DNA from 4 places in the Streptomyces sp. NPDC033221 genome. Region 2 is predicted to be linked to each of the others. Evidence: riboswitches for the same ligand, from Rfam matches in the RefSeq annotation. Region 2 holds a riboswitch; each other region holds the start of a gene.

Region 1 (7,226 bases), on a different contig from region 2:
GTCGGGCGCGGCGATGTTCGTCCAGGACGCCGACTGGGTGCCGTCCACGCCGACGTTGATCCGTTCGACCCGTCCGCTCCGCAGGTCGCGGACGAAGCCGTCCACCTGGCCGTTGGTGTCGCCGGGCACCAGGTTGGCGGCCGCGGAGGTGAAGAAGAGCCGCCGGTTGTCGGCGCTGAGCCGCCCGTCGGAGGACCAGCCGTTGCCCTGGGCACCGTCGTGGGCGCGGGACAGCAGCCGGGTGGTGCCCTGTTCCAGGTCGCGGGCGAAGAGGTCGTACGTGCCGTTGGTGTCGTCCGGCACCACGTCGTCGGCCACGGCGGAGAAGACCGCGTACCGGCCGTCGGGGCTGAGCCGGGGGAACGGTGACACGCCGACCACGGCATCCGTGGTGCTCAGGCTCGCCGCCCTGGTCCGCCCGGTGGCCAGGTCGTGGACGTACAGGGGGTCCTGCGGCGGCGGGCGGCGGAAGCCGGGCCCGGCGGGGGTGAGATTCGTCGCCTTCGAGGTGAACGCCACCCGGCGGCCGTCGGCGCTGATCGACGGGAAGGCGGACGGGGCGTTCGCCTGGGTGCCGTCGCTCGCCACACTCACCCGTTTCACCGTTCCCGCCTGCACATCGTGGACGAAGATGTCCAGGCGTTCGTTGGTGTCGCCGGGCACCAGGTCCGGGCGGTGGGAGCCGAAAGCGAGGCGGTGGCCGTCGCCGCTGAGGGCGAAGTTCTGGACCCCGTATCCGTACGGGGACTTCCCGGCGCCCGCGGTGGGGCTCACGGTGCGCCCGGTGCGGCGGTCGTGGACGAAGACGTCGCCCTCGCCGTTGGTGTCGCCGGGGACCAGGTTCGTCGCGCTGGAGTAGAAGGCCACATACCGCCCGTCGGCGCTGATCTCGGGCGAGCCGGAGAGGGCGTCGCCGCGGGTGCCGTCACTGGCGACGCTGACCAGGTCGACCTTTCCCGTCCGTAAATCCTTGACGTAGACGTCCTGTTCGCCGTTGGCGTCCGCGGGTCCCAGGTTGGTGGCTTCCGAGGTGAATGCCACGAACCGCCCGTTCGCACTGAGTCGTGGATCTCCTGAAAAACCGTTTCCCTGCGTCCCGTCCGCGGCGACGCTGACCCGCTCGGTGGCCGGAGCCGCCCGCCCCGCGGCGGCCGCCGACGACACCGGCAGCACCCCCGCCACCACGCACGCTCCCGCCATCAGCCCCACGACTCGCCCGGCGCCACACGCCGTACCGCTTCTTCGCATGCTTCCCCCCTCGCACAAGGCCCCCACCCGCCCCGCCGGCCGACGGAGCAAACAAGGAGCCAATACGTTTCAGGAGCCCCGGTCAACGCATCAGGGACATTCCGCGCCACCAATACGCCCCCTGCATCAACCCCCGTCCACGCCGCCCCGAACGGCCCGGGAACGGCCCCGGAACACCCCGGAAACGGCTCCACGGCGGCCTCGTGTCACCCTCCCGTAGGCCCCCGAACACCCCTGGGAACGCGCCCGGATCAGCCGCCGAATACCACGGCTCCGGACAACCCCGCGCCAACGCGACACAAGATATGGGGGTGGGTGCACGAGGCGGCACAAGATGTATGCTCGTGCTCGCTGTCGTCGCAGGGGAATCCGGTGCGAATCCGGAACTGTCCCGCAACGGTGTACGAAGTGCGCAAACCGCACTCGTGAGTCCGAAGACCTGCCCACAGTACGCCCGCGCCAGGACCGGCGCGGTCGTCGATACGTCCGGGTCTCGCGGGTTGGACCGGTGGACGCTGCGCGGTGTGCCCGCGCGCCCCTTGCCGTGCCGGGGGTGCCGCACGCCCGCACGCGCCCTCCTGCCCTCCCCAGGCCCCCGCCGAGTGAGGGAGAGCAGCACGTGACCATCGCGCCAACGGAGCCAGCAGCCGAGCAGGTCGTGCAGCCCGCGAAGGGCACGCGGCCCCAGCAGGGCACCGGCGGCCAGGCCACGGACGGCCCCGGCACCGCCCTGCTGCGCACGCTGACCGACCTCACCGCCGACCTGCCCGCCACCGACCCGGGCAAGATCGCCGCCGCCGCGCTGCGCGGCCGCCACCCCGGCTCCGACGAGGCCGAACTGCGCTCGCTGGCCATGGAGGCCGCGGCCGGCCTGATCGGCGACGAGCCGCAGTACTCCAAGCTGGCCGCCCGCCTGCTGACCCGCGCCATCGCGGAGGAGGCGGCCGCGGAGGGGGCGGTCGCCTTCTCCGCCTCCGTCGCCACCGGCCACCGCGAGGGCCTGATCGCCGACGGCACGGCGGAGTTCGTACGCACCCACGCGGTCCGCCTGGACGCGCTGGTCGAAAACTCCCTGGCGGACGGCGCGGACGACCGCTTCGGCTACTTCGGCCTGCGCACCCTGCACTCCCGCTACCTGCTGCGCCACCCGATCACCCGCCAGGTCATCGAGACCCCGCAGCACTTCCTGCTGCGCGTGGCCTGCGGCCTGGCCGAGGACCACAGCGAGCGGGCCGTGGCCGACGTCGCCGAGCTGTACCGCCTGACCAGCACCCTGTCGTACCTGCCGTCCTCGCCGACGCTGTTCAACTCCGGCACCCGGCACCCGCAGATGTCCTCCTGCTACCTGCTGGACTCCCCGCTGGACGAGCTGGACTCGATCTACGACCGCTACCACCAGGTGGCGCGCCTGTCGAAACACGCGGGCGGCATCGGCCTGTCGTACTCCCGGATCCGGGCCCGCGGCTCGCTGATCCGCGGCACCAACGGCCACTCCAACGGCATCGTGCCGTTCCTGCGCACCCTGGACGCCTCGGTCGCGGCCGTGAACCAGGGCGGCCGGCGCAAGGGCGCCGCCTGCGTCTACCTGGAGACCTGGCACGCGGACCTGGAGGAGTTCCTGGAGCTGCGCGACAACACTGGCGAGGAGGCCCGGCGCACCCACAACCTGAACATCGCGCACTGGATCCCCGACGAGTTCATGCGCCGCGTCGAGGCCGACGCCGACTGGTCGCTGTTCTCCCCCAGCGACGCGCCCGAGCTGGTGGACCTGTACGGCGACGAGTTCGACGCCGCGTACCGCACGGCGGAGGCCGAGGGCCGCTACGTCAAGCAGGTCCCGGCCCGCGTCCTGTACTCGCGGATGATGCGCACCCTCGCGCAGACCGGCAACGGCTGGATGACCTTCAAGGACGCCGCCAACCGCACCGCCAACCAGACCGCCGAGCCCGGCAAGGTCGTGCACTCCTCCAACCTGTGCACCGAGATCCTGGAGGTCACGGACGACGGCGAGACCGCCGTCTGCAACCTCGGCTCGGTCAACCTCGCCGCCCACCTCGGCGACAACGGTGAGATGGACTGGGAGCGACTGGACGCCACGGTCCGTACCGCGGTGACCTTCCTCGACCGCGTGGTGGACATCAACTTCTACCCGACCGAGCAGGCCGGCACCTCCAACTCCCGCTGGCGCCCGGTGGGCCTGGGCCTGATGGGCCTCCAGGACGTCTTCTTCCGGCTGCGGCTGGGCTTCGACTCGCCCGAGGCGCGGGAGCTGTCCACCCGCATCTCCGAGCGGATCATGCTCGCGGCGTACGAGGCGTCCGCCGACCTCGCCGAGCGGCACGGCCCGCACCCGGCCTGGTCCGCGACCCGTACGGCCCGCGGCGTGCTGCACCCGGACCACTACCCGAACGCCGAGCCGCGCTGGGCCGACCGGTGGACGGCGCTGCGCGCCCGTATCGCGGCGACCGGCATGCGCAACTCGCTGCTGCTGGCCATCGCGCCGACCGCCACCATCGCGTCCATCGCGGGCGTGTACGAGTGCATCGAGCCGCAGGTCTCGAACCTGTTCAAGCGCGAGACGCTGTCGGGCGAGTTCCTGCAGGTCAACGCGTACCTGATCGAGGAGCTGAAGGCGCTGGGCCTGTGGGACGCGCGCACCCGTGACGCGCTGCGCGAGGCCAACGGCTCAGTGCAGGAGCTGGACTGGATTCCCGCCGAGACCCGCGAGCTATACCGCACGGCCTGGGAGATCCCGCAGCGCGCGCTGATCGACATGGCGGCGGACCGTACGCCCTACCTCGACCAGAGCCAGTCGCTGAACCTGTTCATGGCGTCCCCGACCATCGGCAAGCTCAGCTCGATGTACGCGTACGCCTGGAAGCGCGGCATCAAGACCACGTACTACCTCCGCTCGCGGCCGGCGACCCGTATCGCCCAGTCCGCGCGCGGCACGGGCGGGGGCGCGCAGACCGCTCCCGTCCCCGCTCAGGCGGCCGATCCCGAGGCCGTCGCCTGCTCCCTGGAAAACCCCGAGTCCTGCGAGGCATGCCAGTAATCATGACTACCGCACCCGAGAAGAACACGCCCGAAACGTCCGCCGCCGCCTCGCACACCGCCACCACCGGCAGCAAGAACCTCCTCGACCCGGGCTTCGAGCTGACCCTGCGCCCGATGCGCTACCCGGACTTCTACGACCGCTACCGGGACGCGATCAAGAACACCTGGACGGTGGAGGAGGTCGACCTCCACTCCGACGTGGCCGACCTCGCCAAGCTGTCGCCCGGTGAGCAGCACATGATCGGCCGGCTCGTCGCGTTCTTCGCGACCGGCGACTCGATCGTGGCGAACAACCTCGTCCTGACGCTCTACAAGCACATCAACTCCCCCGAGGCGCGGCTGTACCTGAGCCGACAGCTGTTCGAGGAGGCCGTGCACGTCCAGTTCTATCTGACGCTGCTGGACACCTACCTGCCCGACCCGGAGGACCGCGCCGCCGCGTTCGCCGCGGTGGAGAACATCCCCTCCATCCGTGAGAAGGCCGAGTTCTGCTTCAAGTGGATGGACTCGGTCGAGTCCATCGACCGCCTGGAGTCGAAGGCGGACCGCCGCCGCTTCCTGCTGAACCTGATCTGCTTCGCGGCCTGCATCGAGGGCCTGTTCTTCTACGGTGCCTTCGCGTACGTGTACTGGTTCCGCTCGCGCGGCCTGCTGCACGGCCTGGCGACCGGCACCAACTGGGTCTTCCGCGACGAGACCATGCACATGGAATTCGCGTTCTCGGTCGTGGACACGGTGCGCGCGGAGGAGCCGGAGCTCTTCGACGATGAGCTGGAGGGCCAGGTCACCGACATGCTGAAGGAGGCCGTCGAGGCGGAGCTCCAGTTCGGCCGTGACCTGTGCGGCGACGGCCTGCCGGGCATGAACACCGAGTCGATGCGCGAGTACCTCCAGTGCGTCGCCGACCAGCGTCTGCAGCGCCTGGGCTTCGCTCCGGTGTACGGCTCGGAGAACCCGTTCTCCTTCATGGAGCTGCAGAACGTCCAGGAGCTGACGAACTTCTTCGAGCGGCGCGCCTCGGCCTACCAGGTCGCCGTCGAGGGCTCGGTCTCCTTCGACGACGAGTTCTGATCCGGCGCGTTCCGCGCAGTCGGACGGTGCCGGCCCGCGTTCGCGGACCGGCACCGTCCGCTTCTTTATGTCCGCCGGATGTCCGACGAATCCGGACCGGATTTGATGAGTCGATGACAACGTGCGGGCGACGGCAACCCTGCCCGTACTCGCCTGCTCTCCCCTTGCATGAAGGGCAGCGAGCAGCCGAAGAAACGGTTCATCGACTATCCCCGCAGGGGCCGCGGCGGCTGGCGCCGCTGGCTGCCGTCCTGGAGACAGCAGCTCGGCGCCGCCGCCGTCGGCACGGCCGGGCTCGCCGGGCTCTTCGTCTTCGTGTACGCACAGGTCGACATCCCGGACGAGAACGCCGCCTCGCGCCAGGAAGCCACCGTCTACTACTGGGCGGACGGCAGCCAGATGGTGAGCGAAGGCGCCGTCAACCGGCAGAACGTCACCCTCGCCCAGGTGCCCGACTCCGTCGAACACGCCGTCATCGCCGCCGAGAACGCGAGTTTCTACTCCGATTCCGGCGTCTCGCTCTCCGGCATCGCCCGCGCCGCGGTGAACATGGCCGGCGGCCAGGAAGCCCAGGGCGGTTCCACCATCACCCAGCAGTTCGTGAAGAACACGTACCTCTCGCAGGACCAGACCCTCAAGCGCAAGGTGAAGGAATTCTTCATCGCGCTGAAGCTGGACAACCGCAAGTCGAAGTCGGAGATCCTGCAGGGATACCTCAACACCAGTTACTTCGGGCGCCATTCGTTCGGCATCCAGGCCGCCGCGAACGCTTACTACGGCATCCCCGCCAAGAGCCTGGACCCCAGCCAGGGAGCGGCGCTGGCCGCCCTGCTCAAGGGCGCCGAGCAGTACGATCCGGCGCTCGGCGAGGCCAACCACAAGCGCGCCGTGGAGCGTTGGAAGTGGATTCTGGACCGCGAGGTGGAAACCGGAGTGATGAGCCGGGAGGAGCGCGCCCGCTACACGCGGTTCCCCGAGCCGAAGAAACCGGTCACCCCGACCAGCCAGAAAGGCCAGACCGGCTATCTCATCGACGCCGCGAAGAAATACCTCCGCAGCCGTACGGACCTGACCGACCGCGATCTGGCCCGCGGCGGATACCGCGTCCACACCACCTTCGAGAAGGACAAGGTGGCACGGCTGGCGAAAGCGGTGGAGGACGAGCGGCGCCGCAGCCTCGACCCGAAGAAGCGCCCCGACGACGCGTACGCCGCATTCGGTGCCGCGTCGGTACGGCCCCGGGACGGCGCGCTCGTCGCGCTCTACGGCGGCCCGGACGCGACGCGGCATTTCGTGAACAACGCCGACACCGCGGGCGTACCGGCCGGCTCGGCCTTCAAGCCGTTCGTGCTGGCCGCCGCCCTGCACGAGGGCCGCGCGGCGGCTGTGGAGGCGGCTCCCGACTCCGGCGGCCCGTCGTCGGCCGCCCCGCTGCCGCCCGCCCTGTACGAAGGCCTGGTGACCTCCGCCCATCCGCCGTTCGTCAGCGCGGGCAAGCGCGTCGGCCTGGAGAAGATCCGGGACCTGGCCATCGAGGCAGGCCTGCGCAAGGAGAGCCTGGCCCGCCTGGAGCCCACGTTCCCGCTCGGGACCTCCACACCCAGCGCGATCCGGCTGGCCGGCGCGTACTCGCTGTTCGGCAACGAGGGCAAGCGCACCGAGCCGTACTCGGTGACCAAGGTCGTACACGAAGGCAAGCCGCTGCCCGGTCTGGAACCGCCGGCACCGCGCCGCGTGCTGGCCCCGGAGGCAGCGCGCAGCGTCAACTTCGCGCTGCGGGCCTTCGCCTGGAAGTCGCTGCCCCAGGAGGCCGCCGAGAAGCTGCCGAACGGCATCACGGCGGGCGGCAC
Region 2 (7,226 bases):
GGTTCCCGTGCCCGCACCCGCGCCCAGCCGCCGGTCCAGCACGTACAGCAGCACCGGCGCGCCGATCAGTGCCGTCACCACGCCCACCGGCAGTTCCTGGCCGTCCATCGCGGTACGGCACACGATGTCCACCACGACCAGCAGCAGCGCCCCGGTCAACGCGGACAGCGGCAGCAGCCTGCGGTGGTCGCCCCCGACGATCAACCGGCACAGGTGCGGCACCATCAGCCCCACGAAGGCGACCGCCCCGGACACCGACACCAGGACGCCGGTGAGCAGGCTCGTCACCACGAACAGCATCCGGCGCAACCGGACGACGTCCACGCCGACGCTCGCCGCCGTCTCGTCGCCCATCGTCAGCGCGTTCAGCGCGCGGGCCCGTGCCTGGAGGGCCAGCAGCCCGGCCGGCACAGCGAGGGCAGGCAGGACCAGCGTGCTCCAGGTGGCGCCGCCGAGGCTCCCCATCAGCCAGAACAGCACGCCGCGCGTCTGCTGCTCGTCACCGGCCTGCAGAACGAGATAGCTGGTGAACCCGGCCAGAAACTGCCCGATACCGACCCCGGCCAGCACCAGCCGCAGCGGCGCGAAGCCGCCACCCCGGCGGGCCAGCGTCCACACCAGCGCGAACGAGGCCAGCGCCCCGGCGAAAGCGGCCAGCGACAGGCCCACACCACCACCGAGACCGAACGTGCCGGCCGCGCCGAACACCCCGCCGGTCCCCGCCACGGCGCCCGCACCCAGCACGATCGCGGCCACCGCGCCCAGCGAAGCGCCGTTGGAGATGCCCAGCAGATACGGGTCCGCGAGGGGGTTGCGCACCAGCGCCTGGGTGGCCGTACCGACGAGCCCGAGACCCGCGCCGACCAGCGCGGCGAGCAACGCCCTGGGGACCCGCAGCTGCCAGACGATCAGGTCGTCCGTACCCGGCCGGGGCGGCTCACCGCCCAGCCGCCGGAACACCACCGACCACACCTCGGCCGGGGCGATGTCGGTGGCACCGAGCGCGACGGCTGCGGTGAGCGCGACGAGCAGCGCAACCAGCAGCCCGAACCCGAGCCAAGCAGCACGGCCCCGGCCCGCCCCTGCCCGTTCCTCTCCCCTGCCTTTCTTGCCTTTCCTGCCTTCTCTGCGTTCCCTGCCTTCCCCGCCTTCCCCGCCTTCCCCGCCTTCCCTGACGCCTTCGGCGACGCCGTCAGCCCGCTTGCCGGACCGCTTGCCGAACCGCTCCCGGGCACGCTCGACGGTCGGCGGCGCCATCAGCGGCCCGCCCCGGCCGTGGCTTCCGCCTTGGCCCCTGCACCTGTTCCTGCCCCTTTTCCTTCTCTTTCTCCTTCCAGACGGTTCGGATAGAGCGTTTCCGCGATCCGCCGCACCGTATCGGCATTGCCCACCCCGGCGATGGTCGTCTGCTCAGAGCCGATACGCAGGAATTTGCCTTCCTTCACCGCGCGCAGCCCCGCCGTGGCCGGGAATTCCCTGAGGAACTTCTCGGCCTCGTCGAATGCCGCCTCATTGGCCGCGGCACTCCCCCGGTTCCGTACCGCGAGCTGAATCCAGTCCGGGTTCTTGCCGACCACGTCCTCCCACGACACCGCCTTGAAGTCGCTCGCACAGTCGGCGAAGACGTTCCGCGCCCCGGCTTCGGTCAGCACCGCGTTCGCCACCTGCCGGTTGCAGACCGCGACGGGCTGTTTTGTACCCGCGTCGTAATCGAAGAAGAAGTACGACGGCCGCTTCGCCTCGGGCACGTCCGCGATGGCCGCGCGTACCGAGGAAACCTTCTTCTCCATCTCCGCCACCAGCTGCATCGCACGCTGCGAAGTGCCCGTGACCTGCCCGAGCCGCCGAATGTCACCCTCCACCGCGGACAGGTCCCGCTGCGGCGCCTCCTTGCGCGGCGCACACGCCGTCGAAGCCAGGTAGACGTGCTTGATGCCCGCCGCGGCGAATTCCTGCTCGGTCGGGCCGGCCGCCGCCCCGCCCATGTTGCCCATGGACGCGAACGTGTCGATATACACGTCAGCTCCCGAACCGAGCAGCTTCTCCTTCGGAATCACCATCTTCCCCAGCACCGGAACACGCTGTGCCCGGGCGTCCAGCGCAGGCGGCAACGTGCCCTTACCCGGCGGGAATCCGGTGCCGACGACCCGGTCGCCCGCTCCCAGCCGGAGCAGCATTTCCAGACTCGACGCATTGCTCGTGACGATTTTCCGCGGCGCCTCGGAGAACGTCGTCTGCCGCCCGTCGCAATCGGTGACCGTCGCGGGAAAGCCGCCCGCCGCGCCGCCCTGACCGTCCGCGGCGCCCGCTGCCGTACGCCCGTCGCCACCGCCGCAGCCAGTGGCAAGCACGGCGACCGCCGCCAGCACCGCCGCCGTCGCCGAGACCGACCGCCCCCTCGGCACCGACCGGCTCCCGGACGCCGCCTTCACCCGACTCACCCGAACCCGACCCAACCGGCCGACCCGACCCACCCGACTCGTCCGACTCATCCGACTCATCCGAGGACGCATACGTCCGCTCTCCCTGCCTCTCGACTGCCCGGCGACCCGCCCCTGCGGGCCCAGGACCAGGTAGTCGAGCGGCGGGCGCCCCGGGTTCCCGCCGTATTGATCCGATGACCAGGCCGCTACCGGGCGTTAGAGTGTCCGGGCCGTGGTGTCGGGAAGACCGGTGAAGACCTTCGGGTCCAGGCCGGAGCGGCCCTCGCCACTGTGATCGGGAAGTTCCCGCCCCTTTCCGTACGTGCCTGCCGCCCGTACGGAGCCACTGGCCGCAGCCCGCGGCCGGGAAGGCCGGGGCGGGCGCGTACACCCGTCAGCCAGGAGACCGGCCACGGCATCTCACGAACTGATCCACGAGGTGCTGGAGCGTGACCACCGGATGCCCCTGTCCGCCGATTCCCCTTCCCCGTCCCCTGCCACCACCACTTCACCCACACCACCCGCCCCCCATGCCCCATCCGCCTCCCCTCCCCCGCCATCCGGATTCCGCTGGCGGCGTCAGGACACCGTGCGGACCGCGGGGCTGATGGCGGTCATAGCCGCGCTACACGTCGTCGCCTTCGGCGTGCTCTTCCTCCTGGTCGTCCCGCAGCACTACGCGGTGGGCTCGCAGGTCTTCGGAGTCGGCCTCGGCATCACCGCGTACACCCTCGGCATGCGGCACGCCTTCGACGCCGACCACATCGCCGCCATCGACAACACCACCCGCAAACTGATGGCCGACGGCAAACGTCCGGTCTCCGTGGGCTTCTGGTTCGCGCTCGGGCACTCCAGCGTGGTCGTCGCCATGGCGGCCCTGGTCGCCGGCGGCGCACAACTGGCCGGCACCCTGCTCGACGACGGATCGAGCGCCCACCAGGTCCTCGGCACCGTGGGCACCACGGTCTCCGGCAGCTTCCTCTACCTCATCGCCGCGCTCAACCTGGTGGCGCTGGCGGGCATCTGGCGGGTCTTCCGCGCGATGCGGCAGGGCCGGTACGACGAGACGGAGCTGGAGCAGCACCTCGACTCGCGCGGCTTCATGAACCGCCTGCTGGGCCGCTTCACCCGCTCCATCACCCGGCCCGGCCAGATGTACCCGCTCGGCCTGCTCTTCGGCCTCGGCTTCGACACCGCGACCGAGGTGACGCTGATGGTGATGGCGGGCAGCGGCGCGGCGGCCGGTCTGCCCTGGTACGCGATCCTGGTGCTGCCGCTGCTGTTCGCGGCGGGGATGAGCCTGTTCGACACGCTGGACGGTACGTTCATGAACTTCGCGTACCAGTGGGCGTTCTCGAACCCGGTGCGCAAGGTCTACTACAACCTCACGATCACCGGCCTGTCGATCGCCGTCGCCTTCTTCATCGGGACCATCGAACTGGTCACCGTCCTGCACGAGAAGCTGGACCTGAAGGACGGTGTCACCGGCTGGATCTCGTCGATCGACCTCGACAACGTCGGCTTCATCATCGTCGGCCTGTTCGTGGTGGTCTGGGCGGTGGCCCTGGCGTACTGGCGCCTGGCCGGGGTGGAGAAGCGCTGGTCGGCGCGGGCGGCGGAGGCCCAGGAGACCGCCTGACCCGACGAGCCGAGGGGCCGGCGGTGGGCCTCCCACTGACCCCGGCGGGCCGACGGCCGGTCTCCCGCCAGGGTCAGGTGGCCGACCCGGCCGCCGCGCCCGTCTTCAGATCCCGCCCCCAGCGCGCCAGCTCGGCTTCGAGGTCGAGCGGACGGAGCCGGTCCGGTTCGTCCGGACCCGGCCAGTCCGTACGCGGCACCCGCCACATGACCTCGAACTCGTTGCCGTCCGGGTCCTTGGCGTACAGCGACTTGGACACCAGGTGGTCGGTGGCGCCGACCAGCGCGCCCCGCCCCGCCAGGTCCGCCGCCACCTCCGCCAGCTCGCCGAGGGTGCCGACCTCCCAGGCCAGGTGGTAGAGCCCCACCCGGCCGTGCTCGGGGCCGGGCGCCGCGGCGCCGACCGCGAACAGCCCGAGATCGTGATCATTGGCGGTCCCCTCGGCACTGAGGAACGCGGCCCTCCCAGGAATCTCGGTGTCCACCCGGAACCCCAGCGCCTCCGTGTAGAAGGCCACGGCACGCGCCACGTCCCGTACGTAGAGCACCGCGTGATTCAGCCGCCGCACAGCCACGTCAATCCCTCACCTTCCGCTTCTCTCCACCAGCACAGCTCATACGATTCACGCAATTCACGCTGCTTCACCGGCTCCGCGCCACCACGCGCTCACGCGCATCCACGTGCTCACGCGCATCCACGCGACCCTCAGTCGCGTACCAGCAACATCGCGAACGCCACGACCACGCCGAACACCAGCGCGGCCACCCCGTACGCGAGCCGGTGCGTACGCAGGACCGGGAGCAGCCTGTCGACCGCGTACCGGCCGGGACCGGTCAGCGCCAGGGCCGCCGCCCCCGCCGTGAGCAGCAGCTCGTACTCCACACCCTCGGGCGCGAAGAAGCCGCCACCCCACTTGACCGCCAGCGCGTTCACCATCGTGCCGACGACCGCCGCGCCCGCCAGCGGCGTCAGCAGTCCGAGCACCAGCCCGAGACCGCCGAGCGTCTCGCTGAGACCGGCCACCACGGCCATGGCCTTGCCGGCCGGGTAGCCGCTGGCCGTGAAGAACTGTCCGGTTCCGTCCAGACCGGGCCCACTGAACCAGCCGAACAGCTTCTGCGCACCGTGCGCGGCCATGGTCAGCCCGACCGCGAGCCGCAACAGCAGCAGGCCGACGTCGTACGCCTGCGGAGTCGCGGCGTGCCGGTCGTCGACACCGCTGCCGTAGTCACTGAGAGGGCTGAGAGGGCTGAGGGGGGAGGTCATACGAGCGCTCATTTCTGTCTGGGGTCCGACGGGCCCGACGGCGGACCGGGCCGCCGTCCGGCCACCGCCACCGGAAGTACTTGAAGTTTCAAGTCACACGTCGACGATACACATCACTTGAAAGTCGAACAACAGCGCCGCGCCCACAACCCTCACTCTTCGGACACCCATCCACACGATGCGTAACCTCTACCCCTGCCCCCGGCCACCCCACATCCATCCGCCCCGCTCCCCCAAAAACCACCGACCCACTCAGCCCAACCGCACAGCCCACCCTCTCGCCCGCCCCTCGACCCGACCTCTCACCCTTATCCCTCAGCCCGCCGCCAACCCTCCATCCGTAACCGACCACGTGTCCTTGTCCCCACCGCGCCATTCCACGAGCCCCGGAGCGTCCAGGTCGATGTCCTCGGCATCCGGCGCCAGCCCCGCGTGCCGCAGGAACTCGGCGACATCGCCGCGCCCGTGTGCCAGCCCGACGATCTGCCCGTGGATGGTGACCCGTCGCCCGCCGGACGAGGAGGGCGGGTGGACGATCACCGACGGATGCTCAGCCATGCTTTTAGCGTGCACCGGGACCGAGCACCACGCATGTCGGCCACCGCACCGACCGCGGCACGTGTGACGCCGCACGGCACACCGCCGGCAAAGACGAGGCCCAGAGCGGCGAGTCCCTCTCCGACCGTGCCGAGATTGACCGGCTGATCGTTGCGCGACCGCACGGCCCTGCATCGGGATGACACAGGTCACCGAACCAGCATCCCCACCCCTGGCATTGACGCTGCCCGGCAGCCGAGACGTACCGCATCGCACCAGGCACCGAGATCGAACTCCCGGCCGCGTTGCACCGGCACGGGCTGACGACCTCCCCACAACAGCGAAGACCCCCCGTCAAGATCGACGAGGGGTCTTCGCGCTGGTGGGCACAACAGGATTTGAACCTGTGACATCTGCTTTGTAAGAGCAGCGCTCTACCGCTGAGCTATGCGCCCTGGCTGAGCCGACAGACTACCTTGCTTCTGGGGCTGCACCGCAAACCAGGGGCCCGGCACCCTGGGGCGGGGGTCGGGAACCGACCCCCGAGATCGCGAACCAACCGGCCGCTGTGTTCGTTCCTACTGGGTGGGAGAATGGCAGTCGGGCCTGGGGCGATGCGATCGGGAGAGGGATGTGACGGCGACACACACGCAGCCGCACGAGCAGCGAGCACGCCGTGCAGTACGCCGTCGCCCTCGAAGGGGCGCGTTCCGGGACACGATGACCCTGCTTCTGCTGCCGCTGCCCTTGCTGGCCGCCGCTGCACCGGCCGCGTTCGCCGGTGGCGGTACGCGGCGCTGGTTCGGGCGCGGGGAGAGCCAGCGTGCGGACGCGCAGGCCGCGAAGGATGCCGCGGCGGCGGCTTTCTACGAGCTGGACACGGCGCAGCGCGATCTCCGCATCTCCATAGAAACCATCACGGCGGTCGACAACTCGCCGGCGGCCAGACGGGCCGCGGAGGACTACGCAAACTTCGGGCGGCGGATCGACGAGGTCAGCCAGGGCTACATCAGCGCCGTCGACGCCCACGACCTCGACGGGGACGACCTCGACGCCGGCGCGGCCGCGCGGGCACGCGCCGACCTGACCCGGGCCAAGGAGGAATTGGAGCGGGTCAAGGCGGACCTCGACCGCTTCGCGCAGGGACTCGGTCCGCTGCTGCAGACCGCGGAAACGCAGCTGGCGCGGCTCGCGCCCGCTGTGGAGCGGGCCCGGCAGGCTCTGCTCGCCGCGAGCAACGCGCTGGACGCCGTTCGCGCGCAAGACTTCAAGGCCGACGATCTGGCGGCCCGGCTGGCCGCCCTGTCCCCCGAGCTGACCAAGCTCAACCAGGGCGCCGGCCAGCACGGCGTACAGGAGAC
Region 3 (7,226 bases), on a different contig from region 2:
GTAGTCGTGGTTGGCCGGGCTGCCGGGTACCGGGCCGGGCACCGGGCAGTTCACGCTCAGCGCCCAGCACTGCCCGCTGGCGGTGGACGCCACGTCGTACAGGGCCTGGTGGGTCAGGCCCAGGCTCTCCCCGAGGACGAACGCCTCACTGACCCCGATCATCGATATGCCGAGGATCATGTTGTTGCAGATCTTCGCGGCCTGTCCGGCGCCCGCCGCGCCGCAGTGCACCGCCTTCCTGCCCATCGCCGCGAGCAGTGGCTCGGCCCGCGCGAATTCGGCGGCCCCGCCGCCCGCCATGAATGTCAGCGTGCCGGCCTCGGCCCCGACGACGCCGCCCGAGACCGGCGCGTCCAGGGCCTGGTGGCCGGCGCGTACGGCGGCCTCGTGGGCGGCGCGGGCGTCGGCCACGTCGATGGTCGAGCAGTCGATGAACAGGGTGCCGGGGCGGGCCGCCGCGAGCAGCCCGCCGTCCTCGTAGAGGGCCAGGACATGGCGTCCGGCGGGCAGCATGGTGATCACCACGTCCGCGTCCGTCACGGCGGCGGTCGCCGAGGCGGCGGGTTCGACACCGGCCTCGGCAGCCGCCGCCAGCACGTCCGGTACGAGGTCGAAACCGGTCACCCGGTGACCGGCCTTGACCAGGTTGGCAGCCATCGGTCCGCCCATGTTGCCGAGACCGATGAATCCGATGGTGGTGGGCGCGCCGTCCTCCTGCCTTGTTTCCGTGGTCACCAGGGCACCTCCTGCGTGCCGGCGCCATCGGCGAGTCCCAGTTCGCGCTCGCCGAGCGGGGTGAAGAACCGGGCCACGTCCTCGTCCGTGACCTCGGTGAGGGTGCCGGGGGACCAGCGTGGGGCGCGGTCCTTGTCGATCACCTGCGCGCGGATGCCCTCGACCAGGTCGGGTGCGGACAGCGCCGCGCACGAGACGCGGTACTCCTGGTCCAGGACCCGCTCCAGCGGCCCCAGGTCCCGGGCCCGGCGCAGTGCCGCCAGGGTCACCTTCAGCGAGGTGGGGGACTTGGCGAGGATCGTTTCAGCGGCCTCCTTGGCCTCCGGTACGCCGCTGCCGAGCAGCCGGTCGACGATCTCCTCGACGGTGCCGGCGGCGTAGCAGGGGTCGATCCACTCGCGGTGGGCCGCCAAGTCGCCCTCCGGCGTCTCCGCGACGTACCGGGGCAGCACCTCGGGCACCGGATCGGCGGCGAGATCCGCGGCCAGGCGCTCCAGCAGCTCCGACGGGACGAAGTGGTCCGCGAGCCCGCACAGCAGCGCGTCCCCGGCCCCCACTGGCGCCCCGGTCAGCGCCAGATGCGTGCCCAGCTCCCCGGGCGCCAGCGCCAGCAGGTACGTACCGCCGACGTCCGGTACGAAGCCGATGCCGGTCTCGGGCATGGCGACCTTGGACCGCTCGGTGACGATCCGTACGCTGCCGTGCGCCGAGACGCCGACGCCGCCGCCCATCACGATGCCGTCCATGACCGCGGCGTACGGCTTGGGGTAGCGCGCGATACGGGCGTTGAGCCGGTACTCGTCGCGCCAGAACGCGGCGGAGGCCGTGCCGTCGCCGGTCCGCGCGTCCGTGTGGATGGCGCGGATGTCGCCGCCCGCGCACAGCCCGCGCTCGCCCGCACCGGTGATCACGACGGTCTCGACCGCGGGGTCGTGCTCCCACTCGGCCAGGGCGGCGTCGATGCGGCGCACCATGCCGTGGTCGAGGGCGTTGAGGGCCTTGGGCCGGTTGAGGGTCAGGTACGCGGCCCGGCCCTCGGTCCGCAGCAGTACGGAGTCGTCGGTCATCGGGCGGCCCCCGCTCCGGCGCGGGCGCCGCCGTCCTTCGCCGCGGTCAGCCCACGGGCCACGATCAAGCGCATGATCTCGTTCGTCCCTTCCAGGATCTGGTGCACCCGAAGATCGCGGACGATCTTCTCCATGCCGTATTCACTCAGGTAGCCATAGCCGCCGTGCAGTTGCAGCGCACGGTCGGCGACGGAGTAGCCCGTGTCGGTGGAGAACCGTTTGGCCATCGCGCACAGCTGCGGCGCCTGCGGATCGGCCCGGTCCAGCGCCTCGGCCGCCTGCCGCACCAGCGCACGGGCGGCCGCCAGCTCGGTCGCCATGTCGGCGAGCCGGAACTGCAGTGCCTGCGCGTCCAGCAGCCGGCCCCCGAACGCCTCCCGGTCCGCGAGATACGCCTGCGCCGCGTGCAGCGCGCTCTGCCCGCCGCCGAGGGAGCAGGCGGCGATGCCGAGGCGGCCGCCGTTGAGGCCGCTCATCGCGATGCGGAAGCCGTCGCCCTCCGCGCCGAGCCGCCGGTCCGCGGGGATGCGGACCTCGTCGAGGATCACCTGCCGGGTCGGCTGCGCGTTCCAGCCCATCTTCTTCTCGTTGGCACCGAACGACAGCCCCGGATCGTCCCGCTCGACGACGAACGCCGAGATGCCGCCGGGCCCCTCCTCGCCGGTACGGGCCATCACCACGTACACCTGAGAGGCCCCGGCACCGGAGATGAACTGCTTCACGCCGGTCAGCACGTACGCGTCGCCGTCGCGCACCGCACGCGTGCGCAGCGCCGCCGCGTCCGATCCGGCACCCGGCTCGGTCAGGCAGTAGCTGCCCAGGTCGGCCATCGAGCACAGGCCCGGCAGCCAGCGGGTGCGCTGTGCGTCGTCGCCGTACCGGTCGATCATCCAGGCGACCATGTTGTGGATGGAGAGATAGCCCGCGATGGACGGGCAGGCGGTGGCCAGCACTTCGAAGACCAGCACGCCGTCCGCGCGGCTGAGCGCGGAGCCGCCGTGCTCCTCCCGTACGTAGATCCCGCCGAGCCCGAGCCCGGCGGCCTTGCGCAGCACGTCCACGGGGAAGTGCTTGTTTTGGTCCCAGGCCACGGCGTGCGGCGCGATGTGCTCCTGTGCGAAGTCCAGTGTCGTCTCGACGATGGCGAGCTGGTCCGCGGTGAGTGAGGTCAGCGAGGCAGCCGTGGTGGCGGTGGTCATGACGCTCATCGCGATCAGCCCATCGTCGGGATGGTGAAGCTCGCGCCCTCCTTGACCCCGGAGGGCCAGCGCGAGGTGACGGTCTTGGTACGGGTGTAGAAGCGGATCGCGTCCGGGCCGTGCTGGTTCAGGTCGCCGAAGCCGGACCGCTTCCAGCCGCCGAAGGTGTGGTACGCCACGGGCACCGGGATCGGCACGTTCACACCGATCATGCCGGTGTTCACCCGGCGGCTGAAGTCCCGCGCGGTGTCCCCGTCCCGGGTGAAGATGGCCACGCCGTTGCCGTACGGGTGCTCCGTGGGCAGCCGCAGCGCCTCCTCGTAGTCCGCCGCCCGTACCACCGACAGCACCGGGCCGAAGATCTCCTCCTGGTAGATCCGCATGTCCGGGGTGACCCGGTCGAAGAGCGACGCGCCCGCGAAGAAGCCGTTCTCGTGGCCGGGCAGCGTGAAGTCCCGCCCGTCGACGACCAGGTCGGCGCCTTCGGTGACGCCGAGGTCCACGTAGGCGCGGACCCGGCCCAGCGCGTCGCGGCTCACCAGCGGCCCGAAGTCGGCGTGCGGGTCGTCGGAGCGCCCGATGCGCAGCGTGCCGACCCGCTCCTTGAGCCGCGCCACCAGCGCGTCGGCGGTCTCCTCGCCCACCGGTACGGCGACCGAGATCGCCATGCAGCGCTCGCCCGCCGACCCGTACCCGGCGCCGAGCAGCGCGTCCACCACCTGGTCGAGGTCGGCGTCCGGCATCACGATCAGGTGGTTCTTGGCGCCGCCGAAGCACTGGGCGCGCTTGCCGTGCGCCGCGGCGGTCGCGTAGATGTGCGCGGCGACGGGCGTCGAGCCGACGAAGCCGAGCGCCTCGACGCGCGGGTCCTCCAGCAGCGTGTCCACCGACTCCTTGCCGCCGTGCACGACGTTGAGGATGCCCGGCGGCAGCCCCGCCTCCAGGAACAGTTCGGCCAGCCGCAGCGGCACCGAAGGAGCCCGCTCGGACGGCTTGAGGATGAACGCGTTCCCGCAGGCGATGGCCGGTGCGGCCTTCCACAGCGGGATCATCGCCGGGAAGTTGAACGGGGTGATCCCGGCCACCACCCCGATCGGACGGCGCAGCGAGTGCACGTCGATGCCGGTCCCGGCGTTGTCGGTGAACTCGCCCTTGAGCAGGTGCGGGATGCCGGCCGCGAACTCCACGACCTCCAGGCCGCGCTGGAGGTCGCCGTGCGCGTCCGGGACCGTCTTGCCGTGCTCGCTCGACAGCAGGCGGGCCAGCGCGTCCCGCTCACCCTCGACCAGGCGCAGGAAGGTGAGCAGCACGCGGGCGCGCCGCTGCGGGTTCCACTCGCCCCACTCCGGCTGGGCCGCCGCGGTGTCGGCGATCGCGGCCGTCGTCCCGGCCCGGTCCGCGAGCGGGACCCGGGCCTGCACGGTGCCGGTGTTGGGGTCGTACACATCGCCGTAGGCACCCGAGGTTCCCGGTACGTGCTCGCCGCCGATGAAGTGGGTCAGTTCTCGGACCATGAAAGGCCTGCTCTCGTCAGGTGAGATCCGGGGATGGCACGGCCGGGCACCCGGGCGGCGCGGATGGCGCGCGGACCGAGGGGCGGGGCCGTGGGACGCGAAAGGCGTGGAACCGTCAGCGCGCGGGCGGTGCCGCGGGCCGGGCCGGATCACCTGGGCTGTGGGTACGCACCGGTGCCATGCGTGTCTGCTCCATCCTCGTGGACAACACGGAACAACACCCACGGCCGGTATCCTGGCTCCCGGATCACCGCGCGCCGCCCGCCTTCCCGACCTCGCGCTCGTCAGTGGCGTGTTGCTCGGCGTCGCACTCCCCGGTCACAGTGGCGGGACCGCGCCGGTTTCGCACCGGCTTCCCTGCACCGCGGGCCTTCCTCACGAACATATAGTTGGACGTCCTAGTAAGTCCAGGGGGGTCAGGGGTGTAAGGGGGCGGAGTTCGGGGCCGTGCCTGGCGGCCGGGCCCGGAAATCCGGCGCGTAGGGTGGCGTCCGGGATCGCCGGGAGGGATGTACGGACATGAGCTTCACTCGGACGCTGCGTGCGGTGGGCGGCGCGGCGCTGGCGGGAGCGCTGCTCCTCGGTGCCGCGCCGGTCGCCGGGGCGGACCAGGCACGGGATGCCCGAGCGGCAATGACCCGGAACGTCGCCGCCGGCCCGGAGTACGCCCCCCTTGAGACGCCGCCCGAGGGCCAGGGGAAGGAGCAGCCGACCCCGAGCGCCGAGACCCGGGCCCGCTGGCAGCGGGAGGAAGACAACAGCAACTACCGCGCGGCCCTCGGCATCGTGGCCTTCTCGCTCATCGTCCTGCTGGTCGTCGGCGGGATCGTGGCGATCCTGCTGGTGCGGAAGCGGAAGAAGCGCAACGGTCCGCCGCCTGGCGGCTGCCCCGGCGCACCCGTCCCCTATCAGCAGCCCGGCCCTTACGCGCAGTTCGGTGCGCCGGGTGGTTACCCGCCGCAGCCGGGCCCGTATCAGCAGCCCGGTCCACACCAGCAGCCCGGTACGCCGAGCGGCTACCCGCAGGTTCCCCCGCAGCAGTAGCGGAGGGGCGGGAGGGCGTACGGCTACGGCGTCTCCCGCACCGGATACGGCACGAACGTGCTGCTGTTCTCGTCGATCGCCAGCGGCCGGCCGAGCGGCGGTACGGCGCGCTGCGGGCACTCCAGCCGTTCGCAGACCCGGCAGCCCATGCCGATGGGGGTGGCGGCCGCGGCGTTGTCCAGGTCGAGGCCGTCGGAATAGACCAGCCGGGACGCATGCCTGATCTCGCAGCCCAGGCCGATCGCGAAGGTCTTGCCGGGGTCGCCCCAGCCGCCGCGGTGCCGAGTGACCGTGCGGGCCGTCCACAGGTAGCGGCGGCCGTCCGGCATCGCCGCGATCTGCACATGGATGCGGCTGGGGGCGGTGAACGCCTCGTAGACGTTCCACAGCGGGCAGGTGCCGCCGGCCCGGGAGAAGTGGAAGCCGGTGGCGGACTGCCGCTTGGACATGTTGCCGGCCCGGTCGACGCGTACGAACGAGAACGGCACCCCGCGCCGGCGCGGGCGTTGCAGGGTGCTCAGCCGGTGGCACACCGTCTCGTACCCGAGGCCGAAGCGGTCGGTCAGCCGCTCGATGTCGTACCGCAGCTCCTCGGCGGCGGCGTGGAACGGGCCGTACGGCAGCACCAGCGCCGCCGCGAAGTAGTTGGCGACGCCGATCCGGGCCAGCGACCAGGCCGTCGAGCCCTCCTCGAAATCCTCCGACGCGGGCCGGGACAGTTCGTCGCCGGCCTCCAGCAGCGCCAGCTGGGTGGCCATGCGGAAGGCCCGCTGCCCGGGCCGCAGCCCCGTCGACAGGCGCAGCACCCGGGCGGACGGATCGTAGTGGTGCAGCGGCCCGTCGGGCGTGTCGACGAGGCGGACGCCGTGCCGCCCGGTGAGCCGGGCGGCCAGGGCGCGCCCCACCTCGCCGGGGCGGATGCCCAGTTCGGCGGCGAGTTCCTCGGCGGCGGTGTCGGCCTCGTGCAGATAGTTCTGCCGCCGGTAGAAGAACTCGCGGATCTCTTCGTGCGGTGAGAGCGGTACGGCCGGGTCGGTGCTGCCGCCGTCCCGGCCCTCCGCCACTTCCGCCAGCCGCTCGGTCAGCGCCTGGTTGCGCCGGCCCAGGCCGAGCAGGACGGAGGCCACCGCGGGCTGCCGGGAGGCGAGTTCGGACAGATCGGTGGGGGAGACCCGGCCGGCCGCCAGCTCGTCGGCCAGGGCCTCGCGCAGGTCGGCCAGCACCCGGCTGGTGTCTCGCTCGGAGAAGAACCCGGGGTCCACCCCGAACGTCTCGGTCAGCCGCAGCAGTACGGGCACGGTCAGCGGCCGTGAGTCGTGCTCCATCTGGTTCAGATAGCTGGGCGAGATGGCCAGGACGCGGGCCAGCGCGGCCTGGCTGAACCCGCGCTCCTCCCGCAGCCGCCGCAGCCGCGCCCCGGCGTAGATCTTGCTCACGATGCCCCCTCCGTCGCCGCCGCCCGGCACACCCTAGCCGCCGTACCGCTGCCACGGGCCTTCGCAACCTTGGCAAAACCGCCGCACAAGATTGGCAGAACTTGGCTTCGGGCCACGGTTGATGGCACCAAGTGCCACTGTCAGAGTCGGCAGTGCGGCGGCCCCCGACAGCATTGCTCACCCCCGCTACCGGGACGTCCGGGGGCCGCACTCCAGCAGTCCGTGGCACTG
Region 4 (7,226 bases), on a different contig from region 2:
GCCGAGGTGGCGACGCTCGATGCCATGGTGTTCGTCCATCCGAACTGGTGGGGCATGCCGCCGGCCGTGCTGGCGGGGTGGGTGCAGCGGGTGCTGGCGCCCGGTGTCGCCTACAAGCTCGGGTCCGCGGACGGGGAGCCCGTCGGCCTGCTGAGGGCCGGGCGGGCGCTGGTGCTGAACACGTCCGACACTCCCGCCGAGCGTGAGGAGCGCGAGTTCGGTGACCCGCTGCAGCGGATCTGGGCGGCGTGCGTCCTGCCGTACGTGGGTGTCACGGACGTCCGGCGGCATGTCTTCCGTACCGTCTCCGACTCGACCGAGGCCGACCGGTCGGCGTGGCTGCGTGAGGCACGGGCTCAGGCAGCCGCGCTTCTGGTCCAGGTGTGCTGTCCCCGGATGTCGGATGACAGGTGACGCGCCCACGACGGGTGCTTGACCGCGGTGGTCAGTTGGCGGTGGCCACCGGGCTGACCTTGATGTTCTCGTCGTACGAGCCGGCCAGCTTCAGCGCATCCGCGGGCCACTTCAGGGACACGCTGTGGGTCTCGTTCGGCGGCGTCACGATGATGTTGGTCGGGGAGGCGAGGCTGTCACCACTGAAGTCGACCTTGTAGGAGATGTTGAAGGTGGCGGTGTCGCCGGGCTTCAGGTCGGTGATGCGGGGCTGCCCACCGCTGCGGTGGACAGGCGCGGAGGTGCCGTCGGCGTCCTTCAGGTCGACGCCCGCGTAGCCCGCTGCCGAGCAGGTCCTCGCACCCTTGTTCGTCATCCGAACGGTGACGTCGCCCACCTTCTGGTCGGGCGTGCTGTCCACGGCCTCCATTTTCAGCTCGCTCGTGCGGCAGGACTTGCCCTTACCCGCGCCTTTGCCCCCGCCCTTCACCGCGCTCTTCCCCGCGCCCTTCGCCGCACCGTTCCCGGCCCCGGCCTCAGCCCCGGAGCCGGCGCGGGACGAGGCGCCGTTGCCGGAGTCCGGCTTCGCGTCGCCTGCCTCGTTGCCGTTGCCCTGCGTTCCGGTGGAGGGGTCCGCGCCGCCGGCCTCGGCGGGCGCGGCGGCGTCCGGCTGGCTCGCGGGCTTGGACGCGGCGGCGTCCGAACCGGAGCAGGCGGTCAGGGTGAGGCCGGCGGCCGCGGTCAGGGCCGCGGCGGCGATGCGCAGGGTGCGGCGACGGGTGGTGCGGGCCGTGGTGTTGGAGCTCATTTCGGGTCCCCCCGGGGAAGTCGGTGTCGGTCTTTCCTCCGTACGACATTCACTTTGGCCGGGGCCACTACCGCCGGGCTGCCGCGCCGCTAACACCCGGCTAACGCGGGTACGGGGGCGCGCCGTGGGCCCGGGAGGAAACCGCGGACGCAGGTGCCGCCTCCCGCTCGTACACCAGCCTCCCCGCCGCGTAAGTGGCCCGGACCGTCCGGTCGTCGCCCAGGATGCTCAGGGCGAAGAGAAGGTCCTCGATGTTCTCGGCGCGGGCGGTGCGGGCGGCCAGGAGGGGTGTGGCGCGGGGGTCGAGGATGGCGAAGTCGGCTTCCTGACCGGGGGTCAGGGAGCCGATCGTGTCGGCCAGGCCGAGGGCTTCGGCGCCGCCCCGGATCGCGAGGTAGAACGTCTTGACGGCGTCGAGGGCGTGTCCGCGCAGCTTGGCGACCTGGTGGGCGTCGCGCATGGTCTGGAGCAGGGCGAAGCTGGTGCCGGCGCCGATGTCAGTGCCCAGGGCTACGGTGAGTGGGTGGTCGCCTTCCTTGGCCTCGCGGAGGGGGAAGAGGCCGCTGCCGAGGAAGAGGTTCGAGGACGGGCAGTGGGCGACGGCCGTGCCGGTGCGGGCGCAGCGGTCGCGTTCGGAGGGGGTGAGGTGGATGCCGTGGGCGAGGACGGTGCGGGGGCCGAGCAGGCCGTAATGGTCGTAGACGTCCAGATAGCCGTCGCGGTCGGGGAAGAGGGAGCGGACCCAGGGGATCTCGTCGCGGTGTTCCGAGACGTGGGTGTGCAGGAGGGTCGTGGGGTGGTCCGCGCGTAGGGCGCGGGCGGCTTCGAGCTGGGCGGGGGTGCTGGTGGGGGCGAAGCGCGGGGTGACGGCGTAGAGGTTGCGGCCCTTGCCGTGCCAGCGCCGGATCAGGTCGAGGGATTCGTCGTAGCCGCGCTGTGCGGTGTCGAGCAGGGTGTCGGGGGCGTTGCGGTCCATCAGGACCTTGCCCACGGCGATGCGCAGGTCGCGCCGCGTCGCCTCTTCGAACAGGGCGTCGGCCGAGCCGGGGTGTACGGAGGCGAAGGCCAGCGCCGTGGTGGTGCCGTTGCGCAGCAGTTCGTCGCAGAAGGAGGCGGCGACGCGCCGGGCGTACGCGTCGTCGGCGAAGCGCTCCTCGGATACGTAGGTGTGCTCCAGCCAGTCGGGCAGTTGGGCACCGAAGCCGGCGATGGCGTCCTTCTGGACGTAGTGCGTATGGGCGTCGACGAAGCCCGCGGTGATGAGGTGGCCCGGGTAGTGGACGGGTTCGGTGCCGGCCGGCAGCCGGTCGCGGGTGTCGGCGTACGGGCCCGCGGCGATGATGCGGCCGCCCTCGCAGATCAGCAGTCCGTCGGGGTCGTGGACGAGGGCTTCGGTGTTGCCGGTGCGGAAGGGGTCGGCGCGGAAGTGGACGAGGGGGCCGCGTACGGCCGAGACCGAGGCGGGGGTGGAAGGGGCTGGAGTGGAAGGGGTGGGGGCGGGGGTTGGGGTGGGGGTGGGCGTGCTGGTGGTCATGTGCGGGCGGGTACCCGTTCCGGGCGGGGATGCATCTGGCGTACGTCAGCGGGGCGGCCGTCCCGTACAGCCGAACGGGTCGGGTATCGGCCGTGGGCGACAGAGACGGGGGCGGGGACGGCAAGACTGTCACCGGGCCGGCTGCCGGGGACGGCGCCGGCCGGGTGACGACCGGTCGCCACAACCGTCGACTGTCGAGGAACAGGGGCCGAATGGGCGGGAGTACGGGCAGGAGTGCGGACGGGAGCGCAGGTAGGGATGTGGGTAGGGGTGCAGGCAGGGCTGTAGGCAGGGGGGCTGGCCGGCGGGCGGGGTGGTACGCGGTACGGGCGGTGGTGGCGGTGCTGGTCCTGGCGGGGCTCACGGTGGGCGGTGCCGCCGTCGCGACGCCTCCGGGCGAGCGCCCCGGGCTGCCGGACGCCGCGTACTCCGCGCTCTCGGCACATAGGGCACTACCGGCGCACCCGGCCCTGACGTCACCCGCTGCCCCGGCCGCACGCACGCTCCGGGCGCCGGGCTTCGCCCACCTTCCCCGTAACGTCGAAGCGACCAGGGCGGCCGTCATCCGGCTGGTCAACCGTGAGCGGCGGAAGGCCGGCTGCCGTCCCGTACGGGCGCACCGTACGGTCACCGAGGCCGCGCAGCGGCACAGCGACCACATGGCCCGCGAGGGCTCACTCTCGCACCGGGAGCGCGGCGGCTCGGGGCCCGGCAGCCGGCTCTCGGCCGTCGGTTACGACTGGCGCCGCGCGGGCGAGGACATCGCGCGCGGCCAGCGTGGGGCCACGGAGGTCGTCCGGGCGTGGATGCGCAGCCCGGAGCACCGGGTGGTGCTGGCCGACTGCGCGTTCCGGCACGCGGGGGTGGGCATCAACAACGGCACCGACGACCGCGGCCCTTGGTGGACGCTGCTGCTGGCCCGGCCCGCCTGAGCGGCACGACCAGCCGACCGGACTGCGATACGTACGGCTCCGGGTACGGGTGACGAGGTACGGGTGACGAGGTACGGGGGGCGAGGCACGGGCTCCGGGGAACGCGATGCGCAATGCGCGACACGGAGATTCCCCGCACCCCAGAGCCCCGCCAGCCCCCCACCTCACCCCGCCGACGAAACAGCACCCCCGCCCGCCGCACGCGAAGCGGCCCCCGCCCGTACCCCCGCAGCCCGCTCCGCCAGTTCGCCGAAGAGCAGCCCGAAGGCGGTCCACATGGCGAGCTGGATGCCGAGGGCGGAGAGCCGGAACTTCCACAGCAGCAGGGCGGGGAAGTCCGCCGGGAGTTCGTTGACGGCCGGCAGGAACGCGTAGGCGAGACCGACGGCCACGGCGAAGGCGGTCAGGGCGGCGACCGTCGCGTACCAGTTGCCCAGGCGGGGCGCGAGCCGCTTGCCGAGGATGACCGCGGCGACGGTCAGTAGCACGCTGAGGGCGATCATCAGGAAGTACAGCGTGGTGCGTTTGCCGATGGAGTCGGGGTCGCCGACGGACGGCGGGTTGGCCGGGTACTTCAGGAACGGTACGAGGTAGACGGCGGCGAACACGGCGCCGGCGAGCAGCAGGGCGGTGGCGCGCGGGCCGAAGCGGCCGGCGCGCCCGAGCACGAAGCAGTAGGCCAGGGCGGCGATCCCGCCCAGCGCGACGCCGTACACCAGGACGCCGGTGGCCAGGCCGGCGGTGGACTGCACCGTGCGGCTGACGACCTCGGCCTCGTGTTCGTGGGCGTGCGCGTCCTCGAACGCGATGGCGGCGTCGACCTGCGGTTCGCCCAGGAGGTAGGCGACGAGCAGGGCGAGCAGGCCGGCGGCGAGGCCGGCCAGCATGCCGCGCACCAGGAGGGATCTGACGGTGGCGGAGTTCATGTGCGGATTCCCCCGGTCAGTGGCAGGGGAAGCCGAGCAGGTGGCGTCCGTCGTGGACCCACTCGTGCACGTCGGTGCCGGAGAGGAGGGAGGTGGCGCCCTGTTCGGCACCGACGAAGTAGAGCAGGACGAGCATGAGGATGCCGCCGAAGACCGCCCACGGCAGGACCGTCCTGATCGGCAGCGTGACGGGTGCGGCGGACGGGATGGCCGGGGCTGATGCGGCGGGGCCGGTGGTCGGCGGTACGGCGGACTGGGCCATGGCGGAACCTCCTGGGGGAACTCGCGTCCCGGTCGGTGGGAGTCGTAACGACAGGACGGGTCTGGCTCACCCGTCGGTCCCGTACTCCGTACGGGCCCGGTCCGGGCTCACAGTGGCGCGACCGCGCCGGGATTCCACCGGCTTCCGTCATGTCATCGTCAATATCATCGGGAACGTACCGCGTGGCGGCGGCGGGGAAAAGGCCCCGCGGGCGGGCGAGCGGATGCACGGCGGCGGTCGCGCGCCCCTCTGTTGCCCTTGTGCGCCATCAGGTTTTCCGCGACGGAAGAGGTGCCCATGACAACTCGGGTGATGTTGCTCTCACCCTCCTTCGACGACGCCCTGCGCACGGTGCGCTTCCCGGCCGACGAACCGCTGACGCCGGACGGGCTGCGCCGGGCCCGCGCCGTACGCGCCGCGGCCGCCGCCCTGCCCGCCGACCGAGCCCTGACCTCCCCTTCCGCGCGCTGCAGGGAGACGGCCGAGGCGCTCGGCCTGCGGGCGGTCCCGGACGCGGGCGCGGCGGGCTGCGCGATGGGCCGCTGGCGGGGCCTGGCCCTGGAGGACGTGCTGGCCGCCGAGCCCGCGGCAGTCGGGGCCTGGCTGTCCGACGCGGACAGCGCGCCGCACGGCGGCGAGACGCTGGCGCAGCTGCTGGGCCGGGTGGCGGACTGGCTGGCGGGCCTCGCGGCTGAGGGCGGCCGGGTCGTGGCCGTAGTGGAGCCGGACGTCGTACGTGCGTCCGTGGTGTGTGCGCTGGGGGCCCCGCCCTCGTCCTTCTGGCGGGTGGACGTACCGCCGCTGGCCGTGACGGTGCTGAGCGGGCGGGACAGGCGGTGGAACGTCCGGATGGCGGCGGAACTCGGGCAGGGGGCGGCGCCCCAGGCGCCCCAGGCGCCCTAAGGGAGCGCGCGCACCGCCGTATCCTGGACGGAAACGGTTATTGCACACGACTCGCAATAACGAATCCGGCGGGAACGAATCCGGCGGGAACCGGGTACCAGGAATCAGGAACGAAGGAGCGGTGCGGTGTCATCTCCAGGCTCTCCAGTGGTGCTGGGGATCGAGTCCTCCTGCGACGAGACCGGGGCAGGCCTCGTCCGGGACGGGCGGCTGCTCGGGCACGCGGTGGCGTCCAGCATGGACGAGCACGCGCGCTACGGCGGCGTCGTACCGGAGATCGCGGCCCGCGCGCACGTGCACTCCCTCACGCCCGTCGTCCGCCGCGCCCTCGACGAGGCGAACCTGACCAAGGCCGACATCGGCGCGGTGGCCGTGACCACCGGCCCCGGCCTGTCGGGCGCCCTCCAGGTCGGCCTGGCCGGTGCCAAGGGCCTGGCGTACGGGCTGGGCGTGCCGCTGTACGGCGTGCACCACCTCGCCGGGCACGTCGCCGCCGACACCCTGGAGCACGGCCCGCTGCCCGACCCCTGCATGGTGCTGATCGTGTCCGGCGGGCACACGTCCCTCCTCCTCGTACGGGACCTGGCACGCGACCCGATCGTGCACCTCGGCGACACCCTCGACGACGCGGCCGGGGAGTGCTTCGACAAGGTCGCGCGGGTCTTCGGCCTGCCGTACCCGGGCGGTCCCGCGATCGACCGGGCCGCGCGCGAGGGCGACCCGAAGGCCGTCGCGTTCCCGCGTCCGCTGACCGGGCCGCGCGACGACCCGTACGGCTTCTCCTTCTCCGGCCTCAAGACGGCCGCCGCGCGCTGGGCCGAACGGCACACCGGCGGCGAACTGCCCGTGGCGGACGGCGCGGCCTCCCTCCAGGAGGCGGTGGCCGACGTGCTGACCCGCAAGGCCGTCGCGGCCTGCAAGGAGCACGGCGTGGGCACGCTGGTGGTGGTGGGCGGCGTGGCCGCCAACTCGCGCGTACGGTCCCTCGCCGAGGAGCGCTGCCAGAAGGCAGGCATCACACTGCGGGTACCGCCCCTACGGCTGTGCACGGACAACGGCGCGATGATCGCCGCCGTCGGTGACCTGCTCGTACGGGCGGGCGCCGAGCCGGCTCCGCTGGACCTCTCGATCGACCCGTCGGCGCCGCTGGAGTACGCGGCCCTGCACCCGGTCGCCAGGGCGGCCGCCAGGGCGGCGAAGGCCGCCGCGTAACGGCCGCCGCACCCTCCCCCTCCTCCTACCCGACCGCCCGGAGCCCCCTTTGCGTACCGCCGAGATCCGCACCCGCTTCCTCGACTTCTTCGCCGAACGCGGCCACACCGTCGTCCCCAGCGCGCCGCTGCCGACGCCGGACCCGACGCTGCTGTTCGTCAACGCGGGCATGGTGCCCTTCAAGCCGTACCTGACCGGCGAGGTGGCGGCGCCCTGGCCGCGGGCGACCAGCGTGCAGAAGTGCGTACGCACCCTG

Evidence for each region. Region 2 has a riboswitch for cobalamin ahead of nicT (Nickel transporter NicT). Riboswitches for the same ligand answer to the same signal wherever they lie in the genome.
Region 1: another riboswitch for cobalamin. It lies ahead of ACZ53K_RS00135 (ribonucleoside-diphosphate reductase subunit alpha); the one in region 2 lies ahead of nicT (Nickel transporter NicT).
Region 3: another riboswitch for cobalamin. It lies ahead of ACZ53K_RS30385 (CoA-acylating methylmalonate-semialdehyde dehydrogenase); the one in region 2 lies ahead of nicT (Nickel transporter NicT).
Region 4: another riboswitch for cobalamin. It lies ahead of ACZ53K_RS15550 (CbtB domain-containing protein); the one in region 2 lies ahead of nicT (Nickel transporter NicT).

What each region holds. Positions count from the first base shown of each region.
Region 1 is NZ_JBVIQN010000001.1:27,150-34,375, forward strand. It holds gene ACZ53K_RS00130 (TolB family protein) at 1-1,041, opposite strand, end outside; cobalamin riboswitch at 1,545-1,709, shown strand; gene ACZ53K_RS00135 (ribonucleoside-diphosphate reductase subunit alpha) at 1,868-4,303, shown strand; gene ACZ53K_RS00140 (ribonucleotide-diphosphate reductase subunit beta) at 4,306-5,376, shown strand; gene ACZ53K_RS00145 (transglycosylase domain-containing protein) at 5,545-7,226, shown strand, end outside.
Region 2 is NZ_JBVIQN010000015.1:89,255-96,480, reverse strand. It holds gene ACZ53K_RS21095 (FecCD family ABC transporter permease) at 1-1,257, opposite strand, end outside; gene ACZ53K_RS21090 (ABC transporter substrate-binding protein) at 1,257-2,432, opposite strand; cobalamin riboswitch at 2,640-2,852, shown strand; gene nicT (Nickel transporter NicT) at 2,884-4,062, shown strand; gene ACZ53K_RS21080 (VOC family protein) at 4,136-4,636, opposite strand; gene ACZ53K_RS21075 (DoxX family protein) at 4,768-5,328, opposite strand; gene ACZ53K_RS21070 (hypothetical protein) at 5,644-5,886, opposite strand; tRNA gene ACZ53K_RS21065 (tRNA-Val) at 6,246-6,320, opposite strand; gene ACZ53K_RS21060 (hypothetical protein) at 6,499-7,226, shown strand, end outside.
Region 3 is NZ_JBVIQN010000028.1:114,426-121,651, forward strand. It holds gene mmsB (3-hydroxyisobutyrate dehydrogenase) at 1-927, opposite strand, end outside; partial or broken gene ACZ53K_RS30375 (enoyl-CoA hydratase/isomerase family protein) at 810-1,802, opposite strand; gene ACZ53K_RS30380 (acyl-CoA dehydrogenase family protein) at 1,799-3,010, opposite strand; gene ACZ53K_RS30385 (CoA-acylating methylmalonate-semialdehyde dehydrogenase) at 3,016-4,515, opposite strand; cobalamin riboswitch at 4,724-4,897, opposite strand; gene ACZ53K_RS30390 (hypothetical protein) at 5,035-5,559, shown strand; gene ACZ53K_RS30395 (short-chain fatty acyl-CoA regulator family protein) at 5,583-6,995, opposite strand.
Region 4 is NZ_JBVIQN010000010.1:55,356-62,581, reverse strand. It holds gene ACZ53K_RS15575 (NAD(P)H-dependent oxidoreductase) at 1-414, shown strand, start outside; gene ACZ53K_RS15570 (DUF4232 domain-containing protein) at 446-1,201, opposite strand; gene guaD (guanine deaminase) at 1,302-2,735, opposite strand; gene ACZ53K_RS15560 (CAP domain-containing protein) at 3,068-3,667, shown strand; gene ACZ53K_RS15555 (CbtA family protein) at 3,832-4,593, opposite strand; gene ACZ53K_RS15550 (CbtB domain-containing protein) at 4,610-4,855, opposite strand; cobalamin riboswitch at 4,893-5,042, opposite strand; gene ACZ53K_RS15545 (histidine phosphatase family protein) at 5,168-5,758, shown strand; gene tsaD (tRNA (adenosine(37)-N6)-threonylcarbamoyltransferase complex transferase subunit TsaD) at 5,906-6,970, shown strand; gene alaS (alanine--tRNA ligase) at 7,020-7,226, shown strand, end outside.